2 linked regions of the Pyrodictium delaneyi genome follow. The main gene of each other region encodes a partner of the protein of the gene in region 2 in a complex. Links are inferred from orthologs where the notes say so. Each region holds a gene or a part of one and is shown on either strand. Other genes may lie near its edges.

What was found.
Region 1: the proteins of Pyrde_RS02595 (region 2) and Pyrde_RS00615 are in contact, whole or in part, in a crystal structure (PDB 3CW2), measured with the Saccharolobus solfataricus proteins. The link is inferred for Pyrodictium delaneyi from one-to-one orthologs. Residues at the interface, in WP_009989173.1 of Saccharolobus solfataricus: Val185, Arg186, Thr187, Asn188, Glu189, Pro190, Leu191, Gly192, Val193, Glu194, Ile196, Lys197, Ile200, Ser201, Leu204, Ile217, Lys218, Ile219, Tyr220, Thr221, Ile222, Gly223, Ala224, Pro225, Tyr227; in WP_009988771.1 of Saccharolobus solfataricus: Asp222, Lys225, Pro226, Gly227, Thr228, Gln229, Phe230, Asn231, Leu233, Lys234, Gly235, Leu259, Phe273, Thr274, Lys275, Tyr300, Leu301, Asp302, Pro303, Ser304, Leu305, Lys307.

Annotation. Positions count from the first base shown.
Region 1 is NZ_CP013011.1:96,560-99,705, reverse strand. What follows is about bases 230-3,056. They hold Pyrde_RS00615 (translation initiation factor IF-2 subunit gamma), read right to left. Parts: upstream 2,355-3,056; coding sequence 1,104-2,354; downstream 230-1,103. Other genes in these bases: Pyrde_RS00610 (30S ribosomal protein S6e), read right to left, coding at 2,576-3,056; Pyrde_RS00620 (PIN domain-containing protein), read right to left, coding at 712-1,125; Pyrde_RS00625 (DNA-directed RNA polymerase), read right to left, coding at 230-629. In the rest of the region: more of Pyrde_RS00625, read right to left, coding at 21-229; more of Pyrde_RS00610, read right to left, coding at 3,057-3,146. UniProt on the Methanocaldococcus jannaschii protein: eIF-2 functions in the early steps of protein synthesis by forming a ternary complex with GTP and initiator tRNA.
Region 2 is NZ_CP013011.1:508,730-512,001, reverse strand. Bases 148-3,100 are described here. They hold Pyrde_RS02595 (translation initiation factor IF-2 subunit alpha), read left to right. Parts: upstream 148-1,198; coding sequence 1,199-2,002; downstream 2,003-3,100. Other genes in these bases: Pyrde_RS02585 (AAA family ATPase), read right to left, coding at 2,793-3,100; Pyrde_RS02590 (CDP-2,3-bis-(O-geranylgeranyl)-sn-glycerol synthase), read right to left, coding at 2,302-2,808; Pyrde_RS10370 (RNA-protein complex protein Nop10), read left to right, coding at 2,083-2,283; Pyrde_RS02600 (30S ribosomal protein S27e), read left to right, coding at 773-973; Pyrde_RS02605 (50S ribosomal protein L44e), read left to right, coding at 484-768. Outside these bases: more of Pyrde_RS02610, read left to right, coding at 1-147; more of Pyrde_RS02585, read right to left, coding at 3,101-3,272. UniProt on the Methanocaldococcus jannaschii protein: eIF-2 functions in the early steps of protein synthesis by forming a ternary complex with GTP and initiator tRNA.

The sequences.
Region 1 (3,146 bases), 410 kb from region 2 along the record:
TTAACCAGGCTTATTACCTTTCAGCTGGACTCTTGCTTGGTTTTTTGGTACCACTCTGGCTTACCGAGATAGGGCTGTCTTAGTGTAAGCTGTATCCTCGGCCTCATTGTTGGCTCTGAAGGTATTGACACCGATACTACCCTTGCCCTTACAACATCACCGATCTCTACTATACGCCTACTACGCTCTCCTATGAGCGCTCTACGCTGAGGATCAAACACTACACGATCATCCATGAGCTGTGTCACATGTGCAAAGCCCTCAACAGGGCCAAGGTTTACCCATAATCCGTATTGCTGCGCGTTAACCACTATACCTTCAACGACCTCCTTCACTTGAGGCCTAAACGCAAGTACACTATACTCGGATTCGTGATAAGTAGCGCCATCGCCGGGTATTATCCGCCCCTCCTCTTTAACCTTGACATCGAATATAGCCACTATTATCCCCATATCAGGATGGACGTACCCAACATACTTCTCTGTGAGCACTTGCAGCGCAGCCTCTTCAAGAGGTTTGCCGAATAGACTCGGCGGTATCCGAACCGTGTCTCTAACCCGGTAAATCATGTACAAGTTGTCACCCTCGGGCGGCCTCAGCGTTGCTACACTACCCTTTAAGAGCGCCAAGCCCAAGCCTAGAAGCTGGGAAGTATTAAGTGTGACCGCCTCTCAGCTAATAACAGTATAGCAACATGTTTATTAACTATAGCTAAGCGCCTTCAAGCATTAGTCCATGTCGCGATCTACGGTAGTATATGTTAGGGAGACCCATCTCCCTTAGCCGTCGCCGTAGCTCGTTATCCGCTGTAGCTACAATAGCCTCTGGATCATTCACAACTATGGATATTATAGCATCATCTGTATTGTCCGCCTCAATATCCACTATTCGACACTTCTTCCTCTCTATTGCCTCTAGCGCTAGACGTGCTGCTCTTCTACGGTGTATCGAGCTAGCCCTCTCTGCGAGCCTCCTGAGCTCCTCCACAACCTGGCTTGGAATGATACACTCGGGACTAGATAGAAGGAGCGACGCGCTTTCCTCAAAAACATCCACACCGTCGTAGAGGAGCATAAGGATGCTTGTGTCGTAGACTACGCGTTTTAGCCTTTTACTATACCCCATCCAACCAGCCTCCAGCGTCCTAGAACCTGCCTCGATATCGCTACCCGGGCACCCTCCCAGGCTGCTACTGGCCGGCGGAGCTTCACCTCTATCTCATCCTTGCCTAGACTAGTCACTACACCAAGAGTAATTGCTGTACCCACTGTTAGCATTACTATCTCTCTCTGCCGTAGAGGTGGCACCTTGACGAGCTCGCGAGCACCTACTACACGCTCGAGCATATAGTATTCTAGCCTTATAGTATCGCGTACCGGTGGTAGGTGACCCGGCTTACCCAGTATGTTACCTACAAGATTGTCAGCCTTAGCTACTGCAGGGTCTAGCTTCGTGCCCACAGCCACAAGCCCGCCTGGCCTTGCTTCATCCACCTCTAGATTGCCGAACCGTAGACTTGTAACCTCTGTGACGAGGGGCTCGTAGCGTACACGACCACGCTCTTCGACACGCACACCTGGCACAATCTCTATCTCATCACCGACGCGCAGAACACCTTGTATGAGCGAGCCGCCTACCACGCCCCCTCGTAGTTCCTCGACCGGTGTACCCGGCTTGTTTACGTCGAAGCTTCTAGCTATGAACATTAGCGGTGGCTTTGCCGGATCACGCTGCGGTGTAGGCATGAGGTGCTCCATAGCCATTAACACTACATCTACATTGACGCGGTGTAGAGCGCTTACGGGTATTATGGGCGCGTTTTCGGCGAATGTACCCTTTACAAACTCTTTTATCTCCTGGTAGCTCTCTCGGGCCCTTTCCGGTGTGACTACATCAACCTTATTCTGTACTATGACTAGCTTGTGCACCCCAACTATGTCAAGCGCCATTAGGTGCTCATAGGTCTGAGGCTGTGGACACTTCTCGTTTGCAGCTATGACTAGCAATGCACCATCCATTAGGGCTGCACCAGATAGCATTGTAGCCATTAGTATCTCGTGGCCAGGAGCATCGACATAGGACACCTTGCGGAGCAGCTTAGGGACAGAACCCTCAGGGCATAGCTCGGGGAAGGGCTGATAAGCTTCTGGCCCCTCAACGCCCTCACAATACCATATCTCGCCCTCAGCATAGCCTAGCTTGATAGTCATTCCTCTCTTTAGTTCTTCGCTATGCTTCGCCGTCCAGACGCCGGTGAGAGCTTGAACCAGCGTAGTCTTACCATGGTCTACATGGCCAGCCGTGCCTATGTTTACCTCTGGCTGCCGCCGCCGCTGTGCCTCAATCTCATCCATATCGAACTTCGCCAATACCACTACACCCCCACTCCTTAGTGGGCTGTACTAAGGGAATAAAGAAGGTAGGCTTGTCTCGCGGCCATGGAAGTTAGTGGAAAGATTCTATTAGATAACGGAAAACGAAGTAAGCCAGGACGGAGGCGTCCTTTAAAAACGCACTTCTCGACATGCATATGCAAACGTGTATGCCTCATTGCAAGAGGTCAAAGATTCTTGAGCTACTTCTTCTCTGGGTAGACTATTACTGTGTTTATCTGAACTATATCATGTGTTATCGTATTGCCGCGGACTGTCTTTCTTCTTCTCTCTCCCTTCTCGCGCGGATGGAAGCCCGGCGGGCCTGATAGAAGTACACGCTTCTTCACGGGACCTGGTATCGAGGGGAGCATTGGGAAGCCGCTGTTATCGCTGCCGCCTCTTATTTTGAGCTTGTAGCCTGAGAGTCCTACTATTTCGCCGTCAAAGGTGTCACCTATCTTTAGGCCTATTAGTTGATCTGCCTGGGGGCTTGCCACCGTTATCTGCCAGGCCTTGGCTCGGAATACCTCGCCCTCAGCCTCCTCCACACCTGCAGCATCTCCGAGCCACTCGAGGCTTACTCGGACTTCGTCCTCTGGTACTTCAGCGTCGGCTACGACTTTGCAGGTGTGTTTGATCTTCTTCTCCTCCTTCTTTATCCTCACGGTTATTATGTTGTGTACTGCTCCGAGCTTTTCTATTAACTTGGGGTTGGCTTTGCATACTGGCAGCTTGCGCTGGCTCTTCTCCTCCTCGCCATACTCTATGTTC
Region 2 (3,272 bases):
GCTAGGTTCCAGAGGATGTTATCGCAGACACTTCTAGATAGGAATGCTCTAAGGAGGAGTGCTATACTGGCCAACTACCTGGAGATAGTTAACGAGATGAAGACGCTTATATCAGATACCATAGTGTATGGAGCGGGCATAGGTGTAGCTGAGGCTGAGATATATTCTCGCCTAGTTGTAGGTGAGATTGTGTACAATAGCGTGTGTATGCCCGTAATCGTAAAGCGTCACCTTGGCCTACGGGGTGGTATAGCAAGGCCAGGTGCGGTGGTGTGTATTGAGCCGGAGAGGGCTGTTAAGCTGGTAGCTGCTGGCATAGCTGAACCTATAGGTACGGGATTAGAGCTCAGAGAGACGAATCATAATTCATGAGCTTTTACCCCCTAGGTAGTGGATTTTCCAGGGGATGTGAAGAGCATTTAAGCTAGGAAGCAGGGGAGACCCCTTTCGGGTATTCCCCGGTAGGAGTGGCGGTGCGGCGTCATGAGGGTTCCAAAGGTCATCAATACCTACTGTCCGCGGTGTAAGACACATACGCCACACTCGGTAGCCATCTACAAGCATGGTAAGAGGCGTAGTCTAGCTGAGGGTGAGCGTAGATACCGTAGAAAGCAGGAAGGTTACGGTAGCAAGAGGAAGCCTGAGCAGAAGCGCTTTGCTAAGGTAACTAAGAAGGTCGTACTGAAGCTTAAGTGTCAAAAATGTGGCTACATACTCCATCGCAGAGGTATTAGGCTAAAGAAGGTTGAGCTCGTGGAGGTGAGGTAACCCCATGGTCAAGAAGCTTAAGGTGTTAGTACCCCAGCCCCGGAGCAGGTTCCTCCTAGTACGCTGCCCTGTTTGCGGTAACGAGCAAGTAGTGTTCAGCCACGCTACCTTCCCAAGTCGCTGTCTTGTCTGCGGCGCGCAGCTCGTGGAGCCTACCGGCGGAAAATCAAAGATAACGGGCCAAGTAGTGCGCGTGCTAGGCTAAATAGCTCCTTAAACGTTTTTAAGTAATTATTGCATCTCGGACGTCCTCCAAGTTGAGTAGGGGGTAATATTCTTAAGCTAGATGTTCATAATTTTATGATATATTCTGTATGGTTTCATGTCTCTCATCTCCTTTGATTCCTTAGGTCTCTTAGCTATAAATTGGAGAAAGTGCTTTGAGTCATACACATGGCTACGCGAAGAGGGTGAGCGGAGGCGAGCAGAAGTGCCCATGAGAAGAAAGGAGCTACCAGATGTTGGCGAACTTGTGGTAGCAACAGTGCGTGAAGTATACGATTATGGCGCTTACCTCAACTTGGATGAGTATGGTGGCCTTGAAGCTTACCTGCCATGGAGCGAAGTAGCCTCTCGCTGGGTCCGCAGTATTCACGACGTAGTTAAGCCTGGGCAGAAGATAGTTGTCAAAGTTATCAGGGTTAATAGGCGTCGCAAACAAGTTGATGTATCGCTAAAACGTGTCAATGACAATGAGCGACGTCGTAAGATGATGGAGTGGAAGAGGGCTCAGAAGGCTGAGAAGATACTCGAGATAGTAGCTGAGAAGTTGGGGAAGACACTAGACCAAGCATACGAGGAGGTTGGATGGAAGCTAGAAGAAGCCTATGGTGAGCTTATGGCTGCCTTTGAAGAGGCAGCGATACGCGGCGAGAGTGTGCTACGTGAAGCGGGTGTGCCTGAGGAATGGATAGAACCGCTCCTCGAGGAGATTAGGCGCCACGTGGAAGTTAAGAGAGTTAAGATAGGCGGCGTCATAATGGCTAGGAGCTTTGCTGGTGATGGTGTTGAGCGAATCAAGGAGGTTCTCCTAAGTGTCAAGGAGGCTATCCTAGCTAGCTCTAAGGACATAAAGGTTAGGCTATACACAATTGGCGCGCCGCGCTACAAGCTGGAGCTGGACGCGTACGACTACAAGACGCTAGAGAAGGCTCTAGAAAAGGGCCTAGAGATTGGAGAGGCTAAAGCAAAGAAGCTTGGCGTAGAGTTTAACTTCACACGGGAGCGGCACTAACTCTGTAAGCCTCGCCAGCATCTATGGCAGTGATATTTTGTTGAAATTGTGGTTAAGAGTCGTCGCGGAGGCGATAATGTATGCGCTGGCTTATGAGACGGTGTGCGGTCTGTGGGAGATATACGCTTAGGCGTGACAAGTGTCCATTATGTGGTGGCGACGTGGCCGTTCCGCATCCGCCACGCTTCTCGCCTGAAGACAAGTATGTGGCATACCGGTATCGCATGAAGATGCTTGCCGGAATAATACATAGTGAGGAGAGCAGCTCGGAGCCAACATAGTGGGCTGACACCAACATATCACCAAGGAACAGGCTTTAGCTTCAATCGGTTTGCAGCCATATTAGTCAGTCTGTGAAGCGTAAGTACTATTGGTGCGAATACAGCTGCAACATATGGATCGACAATGATATCTACGATGTACAGCGATATCAGTGCGCCGGCGTAGAAGTCTAGCTGGTCAAGTACCGGGGCAGGGGCTCCCCTTTCTAGGCCTATCCTCCTCTTTATGAAGGCAGCAAACATATCCCCTAGAAGAGCACCGAGTGCGGCAGCGATTCCACCTTTTAGTAGTGTGTATGAGCACATAATAGATGCTAGGAACACCGCGAATATAGAGCCATAGAGTACACCTATACCAAGTCCTTCCCATGTCTTGCCAGCACCAAGCAGAGGTCTACCGTCTAGGAATTTCCGCCCGCCATCTATAGGTGTGCCTCCATAGCTCAATAAGACTGGAGAACCGTTGGCAACGAGTGCAGGAAGAAGCACAAGAACTGTATGGAGGGGACTCAGCAGTTCAACCATTCTATACCACCATCGCTAATACGTAGTTCCAATTCTAGCCTCGTGTCGCTTGGCTTCTCTACAAGTAGTCTCCGATGGCCTGGGGATAAGTAGTCCAAACGTATAACGTTATGGGTCCATAGGCTGAGCCCTCTGCCAGCTACCGGCTCGTACTGCTGCTCCCCGTTGCTATGTACTTGTGCTGTCTCAATTATGGGTACACCGTAGTCCTCGCTCACCTTGTATAGAGAAGCGGCTAACAGCAAGACTATACGGTAGGAGTTCTCAGCATCTATTCTGATAAACGAGTTTATGCTGTCAATAACCACTATGTCGTAGAGAGGTATGTCTTTACGCGTAAGGAGGTCAAGGAGGTCTGTGTACCAGAGCGCCTCGTATACAATCATTCTAGCAGTATTGATGCCCATTTGCTCGGCACGCCGGATAAATTCGAGCCCCTCTGTTGTTACGAAGAGACATCTAGT